DNA from 3 places in the Solibacillus sp. FSL K6-1554 genome. Region 1 is predicted to be linked to each of the others. Evidence: a T-box and tRNA genes for the amino acid it is inferred to sense, from the RefSeq annotation. Region 1 holds a T-box; the other regions hold tRNA genes.

Region 1 (3,247 bases):
TCCGGCAGGCCCGATTTATCAAGCAGGCACATTATCAGGTAATCCACTTGCTATGACAGCCGGCTATGAAACATTAAGCCGCTTAAACAAAGACTCTTATGAATACTTCCGCAAGCTAGGAGACCAGTTGGAAGAAGGTTTCCGTGCAGCAGCGACGAAATACAATATTCCACATACAGTGAATCGCGCAGGGTCGATGATTGGTTTCTTCTTTACAAACGAAGATGTAATTGATTTTGATTCGGCAAAAAGTTCGGATTTAGAGCTATTTGCTGAATACTTTAAACTGATGGCTGAAGAAGGAATTTTCTTGCCGCCTTCACAATTTGAAGGACTATTTATTTCAACAGCGCATACGGAAGAACAAATCGCAAAAACAGTTCAGGCATTCCATAATGTCTTTGGAAAATTAGCACGATAATTAAATCATAAATTCCCTTTCTATGCATAATGTAAGCGTAGGGAGGGGATTTTTTATGCAACAGTGGGAAATGAAAGAGACATTTACATTTCCAAAGCAATTAGGAAATGTTCAAGAGAATTCTAAAATAGTAGTAGAACCGAAATGGCATGAAGAAATTAATGAAGATTCCGTCGTAGTAAGAGGAATTTATGTAGTAAAAGGAAATATTCAATTTGATCATGTAGCACGCGAGGATGAAACGGAGGAAGGTATCTATATCGAGCATATGGATATTGAAAAAGATCATGGTTATTTCGAATATGCCCTGCCTTTTTCAGTAGATTTTCCAAACGATGATATTGAATCTGTCTCACTTCGCATAAATGACATAAAAGTAGAACCAAATAATGGCTACTGCTCATGCAGCTGGGCTGTCCATTGTGATGTGGAAAAGAAAGTACAAGCAATAGCTGGAGTTGAGAAGCCCGCACCAGTTGAAGAAATCGTTTTGGAGCAAAAGCCTGTAGAAGAAGTACAACCCCGACTTCAAGCGGAAAAAGAAGTAGAAGCAGAAGTAGAGGTAGAATCAACGCAGCTGGCCCAAACCGTTCCACATGAGCTTGACTTCCTGGAACAGTTGGCCGATGCGTATAGCCGTGTACAAATACAAATAAAAAAATAAATAAATGTTCCGTAAGAATTGAAGCTTACGGAACATTTTTTTGTTAAATGAAATCTGTGAGCAATAAGTAAGTAAATAAAATTAGAAGGGCCAGCAATAATATATCACCCGTTGTCGGAAGCAAGACCGTTCGGATCGCCTGAAAAATCGTAATCGGCAAAATACAATGGCGCATAAAGAAACGGAATTTTCTCAGCCATGGAGGCAATAAATATGGATTGTAGTTTTTTCGCAATGTCCAGACTCCTTTTGCATAGTATATGTGAAGAGAACGGATAACGTGTTAAAGTATATTCGCCATTCGTGCTTGATATTTCATTAAAAACAGCTTAAAATAAAGTGCAACTATATAATTGAAGCGAAGATTAGGAAGAGTACGTATGAGATCGATGGCAAGAGAGGAAACGGTAGCTGAAAAGTTTCTCCATCAACCATGCAGAAGGTAGCCTAGGAGCTGACTTAGTGAACCAACAGTAGCTAGGATCCGGTTAAACACCGTTATCGAATGAAGTGCCGAAAAGCTTAAGGGAAATTATGCGAGCGCATGACGGGGAAATGCTGAAAAGATGCATTTGCCAGTCAAGGAACGACGAAGCGAAGCAACGACAATGAACAAATAGTTCGTGAGGATTGCCGAGTGGAGACGAAGAATGCGAACGATTGAATTAAGCCGCTCGGAAATAAAGGTGGTACCGCGAATTAACTCCCTCGTCCTTTTTTAAGACGAAGGGAGTTTTTTTATGTCCAATAATAAGGTGACAAAGGAGAGATTCATCATGACGGAAATTACAATGCCAACAAAATACGATCCGCAGCAAACTGAAGCCGGCCGCTATGAATGGTGGTTAAAAGGCAAATTTTTCGAAGCAGATCCAACAAGCGATAAGGAACCATACTCTATCGTTATCCCACCGCCAAACGTAACAGGTAAGCTGCACCTTGGCCACGCTTGGGATACAACATTGCAAGATATTTTAATTCGTATGAAACGCATGCAAGGATATGACGCACTATGGTTACCGGGTATGGACCATGCGGGTATTGCGACACAGGCGAAAGTAGAAGAAAAATTGCGCGGTGAAGGTATTACCCGCTATGATCTTGGCCGTGAAAAGTTCCTTGAAAAAACATGGGAATGGAAAGAGGAATACGCTTCTCACATCCGTGCACAATGGTCGAAATTAGGTTTAGGCTTAGACTATTCAAAAGAGCGTTTCACACTCGACGATGGTTTATCGGATGCTGTAAAAGAAGTATTCGTTAAATTATACGAAAAAGGCTACATTTACCGTGGTGAGCGTATTATTAACTGGGACCCAGCTGCCAAAACAGCCCTTTCAGACATCGAAGTAATTCACAAAGAAGTAGAAGGCGCATTCTATCATATGGAATACCCGCTTGCTGATGGTTCAGGTAAATTACGCGTTGCAACAACTCGTCCGGAAACAATGCTAGGTGACTCTGGTGTAGCTGTACACCCGGAAGATGAGCGCTATGCACACTTAGTAGGGAAAACTGTCATTTTACCTATCGTAGGTCGTGAAATTCCAATTGTAGCAGATGACTATGTAGATATGGAATTCGGTACAGGTGTTGTAAAAATGACACCGGCACATGACCCGAACGACTTTGAAGTTGGTAATCGTCATAACTTAGAACGTATTTTAGTAATGAACGAAGATGGTACAATGAATGACTTAGCTGGTAAATATGCGGGTATGGATCGTTTCGAATGCCGTAAGCAAATTGTTGCGGATTTGCAAGAGGCAGGCGTATTAATAGAAATCGAGCCACATGTACACCAAGTAGGCCACTCAGAGCGTACGAATGCTGTTGTAGAACCATACCTTTCTAAGCAGTGGTTCGTAAAAATGGCTCCACTAGCTAAAGAAGCATTAAAAATGCAAGCAGATGAAAATGAAAAAGTAAACTTCGTACCAAATCGTTTTGAAAACACATATAACCGCTGGATGGAAAATATCCATGACTGGTGTATTTCACGTCAATTATGGTGGGGTCATCAAATTCCAGCTTGGTACAACAAAGAAACAGGCGAGCTTTATGTAGGAAAAGAAGCACCTGAAGATGCTGAGAATTGGACACAGGACGAAGATGTTCTTGATACGTGGTTCTCATCTGCTTTATGGCCGTTTTCTACAATG
Region 2 (3,247 bases), 300 kb from region 1:
TAAGGGTGTAGGTCGCGTAAGCGGCGCGAGGGTTCAAATCCCTCTGTCTCCGCCATCGGCCCGTTGGTCAAGTGGTTAAGACACCGCCCTTTCACGGCGGTAACACGGGTTCGAATCCCGTACGGGTCATACATAGGAAGACGAAAAACGCTAAGTACTTATTACAATGTACTTGGCGTTTTTTTGTTGCGGTAAAAGCTCTCTTAAGATAATAAACAATGCTGCTAAATTTAAGGGATGAAATTTCTTACACAATATTATGCTGTCTTATAATAAAGATAAAAAAACTGTGTTGAAATATTTTTATTCAATTAACCCACAAACGGAATCTACTTTAAGATTATATTGTTTTATTGATACTGCGTGAAAAAGCATACATCCTCGATCACTAAACATGGATTAAGGGAGAACAAGATAGTAGGCAGGAGCGAAAAAGAAAGCAGAGATTTTCCGGTTATTTAATGAAGGTCGATTGTGAGCATGCAAGAAGTTTAGTTGACACTATGTTAGAGGGCTTTTTAATCGGATTTCCCATCATTAATTCAAATAGAGGTATCAAATCCCCGGTTCATTAAAGAACATGGTAAAAAGCAATTTAAAGGTGAAATAACAAGGATTTAACGGCCGAATCGTGGAATCCCAATAAGGCTGCGGTATGCATCAAAATCATTTAATGAAATAGCGCAATTCTAAGCGTATTTAAACACGGAAATAATTATTATAGAATAATAAAAATAATGAAAATAACATAAAGATAAAGACTATATTGAGAAACCAATAGGTGGAAATAAATAAAATGTACATTATATCAATACTTAAAAAAAATAATGATAAAAGTACGGACATTTTCTTGACAGCTTCAGTATATAAAATGTATAAATAAGTAGTCGTATATTCTAAAACACTTGATATTTATAAGTAATATTAATAATTATATCAGAATGATTTATAAATATTAAAAACAAGCCTTGATAAAATTAGACAAACATATTAGAATTTCGTTATACTAAGTAAACGTTTTCATGAGCAATCTCAGTTGGTTCATGGAAAAAATAGAAAATAATATATTTTTTAAAAATAATTTCAAAAAAGGTATTGCATTATAAAAAAAGTAATGATAATATAAATCTTGTCCTTAAGAGATAGGACATGCGGTTACGAAAGTGTAATCAGCAAATACCCATTGGAGGATTAGCTCAGCTGGGAGAGCACCTGCCTTACAAGCAGGGGGTCGGCGGTTCGAGCCCGTCATCCTCCACCATTTCTAAATGCCGGTGTAGCTCAGTTGGTAGAGCAACTGACTTGTAATCAGTAGGTCGAGGGTTCGACTCCTTTCGCCGGCACCATTTAGAGAGCCATTAGCTCAGTTGGTAGAGCATCTGACTTTTAATCAGAGGGTCGAAGGTTCGAGTCCTTCATGGCTCACCAGTTTATATACTGCTTAGCGGGTGTGGCGGAATTGGCAGACGCACTAGACTTAGGATCTAGCGCCGCAAGGCGTGGGGGTTCGACTCCCTTCACCCGCACCATTTAATTTCATATTACTGTCAGAGTAAAAATATCTTAAGCATTTTGCGGAAGTAGTTCAGTGGTAGAACACCACCTTGCCAAGGTGGGGGTCGCGAGTTCGAACCTCGTCTTCCGCTCCAAAAAATGCCGGGGTGGCGGAACTGGCAGACGCACAGGACTTAAAATCCTGCGGTGAGTGATCACCGTGCCGGTTCGATTCCGGCCCTCGGCACCATCTTTTAAATAAACAGTATGCGCCCGTAGCTCAATTGGATAGAGCGTCTGACTACGGATCAGAAGGTTGTGGGTTCGACTCCTGCCGGGCGCGCCATATTATTTCGGAATGTAGCTCAGCTTGGTAGAGCACTTGGTTTGGGACCAAGGGGTCGTAGGTTCGAATCCTGTCATTCCGACCATCATTTATGGGGCCTTAGCTCAGCTGGGAGAGCGCCTGCCTTGCACGCAGGAGGTCAGCGGTTCGATCCCGCTAGGCTCCACCATAATTTGTAACCAAAATAAAGATCCTGGCGGTGTAGCTCAGTTGGCTAGAGCACTCGGTTCATACCCGAAAGGTCGTGGGTTCGACTCCCTCTGCCGCCATCTTAAAGGACCTTTAGCTCAGTTGGTTAGAGCAGACGGCTCATAACCGTCCGGTCACAGGTTCGAGTCCTGTAAGGTCCACCAGTTAACGTATTAAATATAACGGAGGTATACCCAAGTCTGGCTGAAGGGATCGGTCTTGAAAACCGACAGGCGGGTAACACCGCGCGGGGGTTCGAATCCCTCTACCTCCTCCATTTTTACAAACTGGGTACTTAAAACAGGTTCAAACATAATATTATCGCGGGGTGGAGCAGTGGTAGCTCGTCGGGCTCATAACCCGAAGGTCGCAGGTTCAAGTCCTGCCCCCGCAACCAAATGGTCCCGTGGTGTAGCGGTTAACATGCCTGCCTGTCACGCAGGAGATCGCCGGTTCGATCCCGGTCGGGACCGCCATTTGTGGGTTTGTAGCTCAGTTGGTAGAGCATTAGATTGAAGCTCTAAGTGTCGGCGGTTCGATTCCGTCCAAACCCACCATATGCGGGTGTAGTTTAGTGGTAAAACCTCAGCCTTCCAAGCTGATGTTGTCGGTTCGATTCCGATCACCCGCTCCAGTTTTTAAATAGGGCCTATAGCTCAGCTGGTTAGAGCGCACGCCTGATAAGCGTGAGGTCGATGGTTCGAGTCCATTTAGGCCCACCATAGTATTATTCCGAAGTAGCTCAGTTGGTAGAGCATCCGGCTGTTAACCGGCAGGTCGCAGGTTCGAGTCCTGCCTTCGGAGCCATTTTTCTATTTTTGGGGACATACTCAAGAGGCTGAAGAGGCGCCCCTGCTAAGGGTGTAGGTCGCGTAAGCGGCGCGAGGGTTCAAATCCCTCTGTCTCCGCCATCGGCCCGTTGGTCAAGTGGTTAAGACACCGCCCTTTCACGGCGGTAACACGGGTTCGAATCCCGTACGGGTCATACATAGGTAGACAAAAAAACGCTAAGTACTGTTACAATGTACTTGGCGTTTTTTTTGTATAAAAGGGAGAAGAGCTTATGAATGAACGTTTAAAAGTATTTGATCAATTTTATAAGGAAACGGGCATTGAACAACGTCATCTCGTTCATGCAAAAGGTTATTGGCATGAAGTGTTTCATTGCTGGATTATTGAAAAAGTAGATTCTGAATGGCGTATTTATTTACAGCTGCG
Region 3 (3,247 bases), 2.4 Mb from region 1:
TCAATGGCTTCAATTTGTAAATCATTTAAATTAATCTTCAATTCAACTTCAAGGTCTTCATTTTCTTCTCCATCCCAGCAGATGTATATTTCACAAATATCACCCTTCGGGAGCAATTCTTTTAGAGAATGACATAAATCGAGAAAATTTTTTTTAGATTTTTCATAGTTATGTGGAGAATAAGCCTTATTATAGTCCGTCAATTCCCAAATAGGATTTGCAAATTGTAAAATCTCAAAGATATAGGGTGTCGTAAAATGCTTTTGTTTAACTATGTTAAGATGTTCTGCATCGGGGCAAACATAGTCAACTTCATATTCATGTTCTACATCACCTTCATTTCGTTTTATCGGAAAATTAAAGCCTATATAGGCTATCATACTCATTTCTTCAAACTCCTTAACATTCAGTATTTCAAATAATTCCCTATGTTGAATTCATTTTTAAAATAACAAAAAACACATTGCAAAATCTGCAATGTGTTTTCTTTCAAGTGTATATGACCCGTACGGGATTCGAACCCGTGTTACCGCCGTGAAAGGGCGGTGTCTTAACCACTTGACCAACGGGCCAATGGCTCCGAAGGCAGGACTCGAACCTGCGACCTGCCGGTTAACAGCCGGATGCTCTACCAACTGAGCTACTTCGGAATAATACTATGGTGGGCCTAAATGGACTCGAACCATCGACCTCACGCTTATCAGGCGTGCGCTCTAACCAGCTGAGCTATAGGCCCATAGTATGGTGGGTTTGGACGGAATCGAACCGCCGACACTTAGAGCTTCAATCTAATGCTCTACCAACTGAGCTACAAACCCATAAAAAAAATGGCGGTCCCGACCGGGATCGAACCGGCGATCTCCTGCGTGACAGGCAGGCATGTTAACCGCTACACCACGGGACCAACATCTAAAGTAAAAATATTAAAAATGGAGGAGGTAGAGGGATTCGAACCCCCGCGCGGTGTTACCCGCCTGTCGGTTTTCAAGACCGATCCCTTCAGCCAGACTTGGGTATACCTCCAAAGGGAATAAAATATAAATGGTGGAGCCTAGCGGGATCGAACCGCTGACCTCCTGCGTGCAAGGCAGGCGCTCTCCCAGCTGAGCTAAGGCCCCATAAATAATGGTCGGAATGACAGGATTCGAACCTACGACCCCTTGGTCCCAAACCAAGTGCTCTACCAAGCTGAGCTACATTCCGAATATGTCAGTAAAAATATATTATGGCGCGCCCGGCAGGAGTCGAACCCACAACCTTCTGATCCGTAGTCAGACGCTCTATCCAATTGAGCTACGGGCGCGCATTATTAGAGATAAGAATTATAAAATGGTGCCGAGGGCCGGAATCGAACCGGCACGGTGATCACTCACCGCAGGATTTTAAGTCCTGTGCGTCTGCCAGTTCCGCCACCCCGGCATTTTGGAGCGGAAGACGAGGTTCGAACTCGCGACCCCCACCTTGGCAAGGTGGTGTTCTACCACTGAACTACTTCCGCAAAATGCTTAAGATCTATTTATTCTGACAGTATGTATAATTTTATAAAACTGGTGAGCCATGAAGGACTCGAACCTTCGACCCTCTGATTAAAAGTCAGATGCTCTACCAACTGAGCTAATGGCTCTCTAAATGGTGCCGGCGAAAGGAGTCGAACCCTCGACCTACTGATTACAAGTCAGTTGCTCTACCAACTGAGCTACACCGGCATTTAGAAATGGTGGAGGATGACGGGCTCGAACCGCCGACCCCCTGCTTGTAAGGCAGGTGCTCTCCCAGCTGAGCTAATCCTCCAATATTCTAGCGAAGCGACGTCCTACTCTCACAGGGGGAAGCCCCCAACTACCATCGGCGCTAAAGAGCTTAACTTCCGTGTTCGGTATGGGAACGGGTGTGACCTCTTTGCCATCATCACTTCACTATTGAAAGAATTTCATTCTTTCAAAACTGGATAAACGTTTCATTGAATTGCGCAATAAAATGTGGTTAAGTCCTCGACCGATTAGTATTCGTCAGCTGCATGCGTCACCGCACTTCCACCTCGAACCTATCTACCTGATCGTCTTTCAGGGGTCTTACTTACTTGCGTAATGGGAAATCTCATCTTGAGGGGGGCTTCATGCTTAGATGCTTTCAGCACTTATCCCGTCCATACATAGCTACCCAGCGATGCCTTTGGCAAGACAACTGGTACACCAGCGGTATGTCCATCCCGGTCCTCTCGTACTAAGGACAGCTCCTCTCAAATTTCCTACGCCCACGACGGATAGGGACCGAACTGTCTCACGACGTTCTGAACCCAGCTCGCGTACCGCTTTAATGGGCGAACAGCCCAACCCTTGGGACCGACTACAGCCCCAGGATGCGATGAGCCGACATCGAGGTGCCAAACCTCCCCGTCGATGTGGACTCTTGGGGGAGATAAGCCTGTTATCCCCGGGGTAGCTTTTATCCGTTGAGCGATGGCCCTTCCATGCGGAACCACCGGATCACTAAGCCCGTCTTTCGACCCTGCTCGACTTGTAGGTCTCGCAGTCAAGCTCCCTTATGCCTTTACACTCTACGAATGATTTCCAACCATTCTGAGGGAACCTTTGGGCGCCTCCGTTACTCTTTAGGAGGCGACCGCCCCAGTCAAACTGTCCGCCTGACACTGTCTCCTACCCCGCTAAGGGGCATGGGTTAGAAGTTCAATACAACCAGGGTAGTATCCCACCGACGCCTCCTTCGAAGCTGGCGCTCCGAGATCTCTGGCTCCTACCTATCCTGTACAAGTTGTACCAAAATTCAATATCAGGCTACAGTAAAGCTCCACGGGGTCTTTCCGTCCTGTCGCGGGTAACCTGCATCTTCACAGGTACTATAATTTCACCGAGTCTCTCGTTGAGACAGTGCCCAGATCGTTACGCCTTTCGTGCGGGTCGGAACTTACCCGACAAGGAATTTCGCTACCTTAGGACCGTTATAGTTACGGCCGCCGTTTACTGGGGCTTCAATTCACAGCTTCGCTTGCGCTAACCGCTCCTCTTAACCTTCCAGCACCGGGCAGGCGTCAGCCCCTATACGTCACCTTACGGTTTTGCAGAGACCTGTGTTTTTGCTAAACAGTCGCCTGGGCCTATTCACTGCGGCTTCTCTAGGCTATGCACCCAAAGAAGCACCCCTTCTCCCGAAGTTACGGGGTCATTTTGCCGAGTTCCTTAACGAGAGTTCTCTCGCACACCTTAGGATTCTCTCCTCGACTACCTGT

What was found. A T-box is a leader RNA that pairs with one kind of tRNA and senses whether it is charged. The one in region 1 lies ahead of MHB58_RS13290 (valine--tRNA ligase), so its partner is inferred to be a tRNA-Val.
Region 2: it has a tRNA-Val gene. The T-box ahead of MHB58_RS13290 (valine--tRNA ligase) is inferred to sense a tRNA for this amino acid. The anticodon was not compared.
Region 3: it has a tRNA-Val gene. The T-box ahead of MHB58_RS13290 (valine--tRNA ligase) is inferred to sense a tRNA for this amino acid. The anticodon was not compared.

The regions. Positions count from the first base shown of each region.
Region 1 is NZ_JBBOSS010000001.1:2,662,456-2,665,702, reverse strand. Features, by position in the region: gene hemL (glutamate-1-semialdehyde 2,1-aminomutase) at 1-421, shown strand, start outside; gene MHB58_RS13300 (alanine racemase) at 477-1,085, shown strand; gene MHB58_RS13295 (hypothetical protein) at 1,129-1,320, opposite strand; T-box leader at 1,438-1,804, shown strand; gene MHB58_RS13290 (valine--tRNA ligase) at 1,862-3,247, shown strand, end outside.
Region 2 is NZ_JBBOSS010000001.1:2,966,628-2,969,874, reverse strand. Features, by position in the region: tRNA gene MHB58_RS14820 (tRNA-Ser) at 1-55, shown strand, start outside; tRNA gene MHB58_RS14815 (tRNA-Glu) at 58-129, shown strand; tRNA gene MHB58_RS14810 (tRNA-Val) at 1,186-1,261, shown strand; tRNA gene MHB58_RS14805 (tRNA-Thr) at 1,271-1,346, shown strand; tRNA gene MHB58_RS14800 (tRNA-Lys) at 1,353-1,428, shown strand; tRNA gene MHB58_RS14795 (tRNA-Leu) at 1,445-1,529, shown strand; tRNA gene MHB58_RS14790 (tRNA-Gly) at 1,575-1,649, shown strand; tRNA gene MHB58_RS14785 (tRNA-Leu) at 1,656-1,744, shown strand; tRNA gene MHB58_RS14780 (tRNA-Arg) at 1,764-1,840, shown strand; tRNA gene MHB58_RS14775 (tRNA-Pro) at 1,849-1,925, shown strand; tRNA gene MHB58_RS14770 (tRNA-Ala) at 1,934-2,009, shown strand; tRNA gene MHB58_RS14765 (tRNA-Met) at 2,036-2,109, shown strand; tRNA gene MHB58_RS14760 (tRNA-Ile) at 2,117-2,193, shown strand; tRNA gene MHB58_RS14755 (tRNA-Ser) at 2,214-2,306, shown strand; tRNA gene MHB58_RS14750 (tRNA-Met) at 2,352-2,426, shown strand; tRNA gene MHB58_RS14745 (tRNA-Asp) at 2,430-2,505, shown strand; tRNA gene MHB58_RS14740 (tRNA-Phe) at 2,511-2,586, shown strand; tRNA gene MHB58_RS14735 (tRNA-Gly) at 2,590-2,663, shown strand; tRNA gene MHB58_RS14730 (tRNA-Ile) at 2,675-2,751, shown strand; tRNA gene MHB58_RS14725 (tRNA-Asn) at 2,761-2,836, shown strand; tRNA gene MHB58_RS14720 (tRNA-Ser) at 2,850-2,940, shown strand; tRNA gene MHB58_RS14715 (tRNA-Glu) at 2,943-3,014, shown strand; gene MHB58_RS14710 (hypothetical protein) at 3,093-3,247, shown strand, end outside.
Region 3 is NZ_JBBOSS010000001.1:237,942-241,188, reverse strand. Features, by position in the region: gene MHB58_RS01245 (hypothetical protein) at 1-386, opposite strand, end outside; tRNA gene MHB58_RS01240 (tRNA-Glu) at 501-572, opposite strand; tRNA gene MHB58_RS01235 (tRNA-Asn) at 575-650, opposite strand; tRNA gene MHB58_RS01230 (tRNA-Ile) at 660-736, opposite strand; tRNA gene MHB58_RS01225 (tRNA-Phe) at 743-818, opposite strand; tRNA gene MHB58_RS01220 (tRNA-Asp) at 829-904, opposite strand; tRNA gene MHB58_RS01215 (tRNA-Ser) at 931-1,023, opposite strand; tRNA gene MHB58_RS01210 (tRNA-Ala) at 1,043-1,118, opposite strand; tRNA gene MHB58_RS01205 (tRNA-Pro) at 1,127-1,203, opposite strand; tRNA gene MHB58_RS01200 (tRNA-Arg) at 1,227-1,303, opposite strand; tRNA gene MHB58_RS01195 (tRNA-Leu) at 1,331-1,419, opposite strand; tRNA gene MHB58_RS01190 (tRNA-Gly) at 1,424-1,498, opposite strand; tRNA gene MHB58_RS01185 (tRNA-Lys) at 1,549-1,624, opposite strand; tRNA gene MHB58_RS01180 (tRNA-Thr) at 1,631-1,706, opposite strand; tRNA gene MHB58_RS01175 (tRNA-Val) at 1,716-1,791, opposite strand; rRNA gene rrf (5S ribosomal RNA) at 1,801-1,916, opposite strand; rRNA gene MHB58_RS01165 (23S ribosomal RNA) at 1,980-3,247, opposite strand, start outside.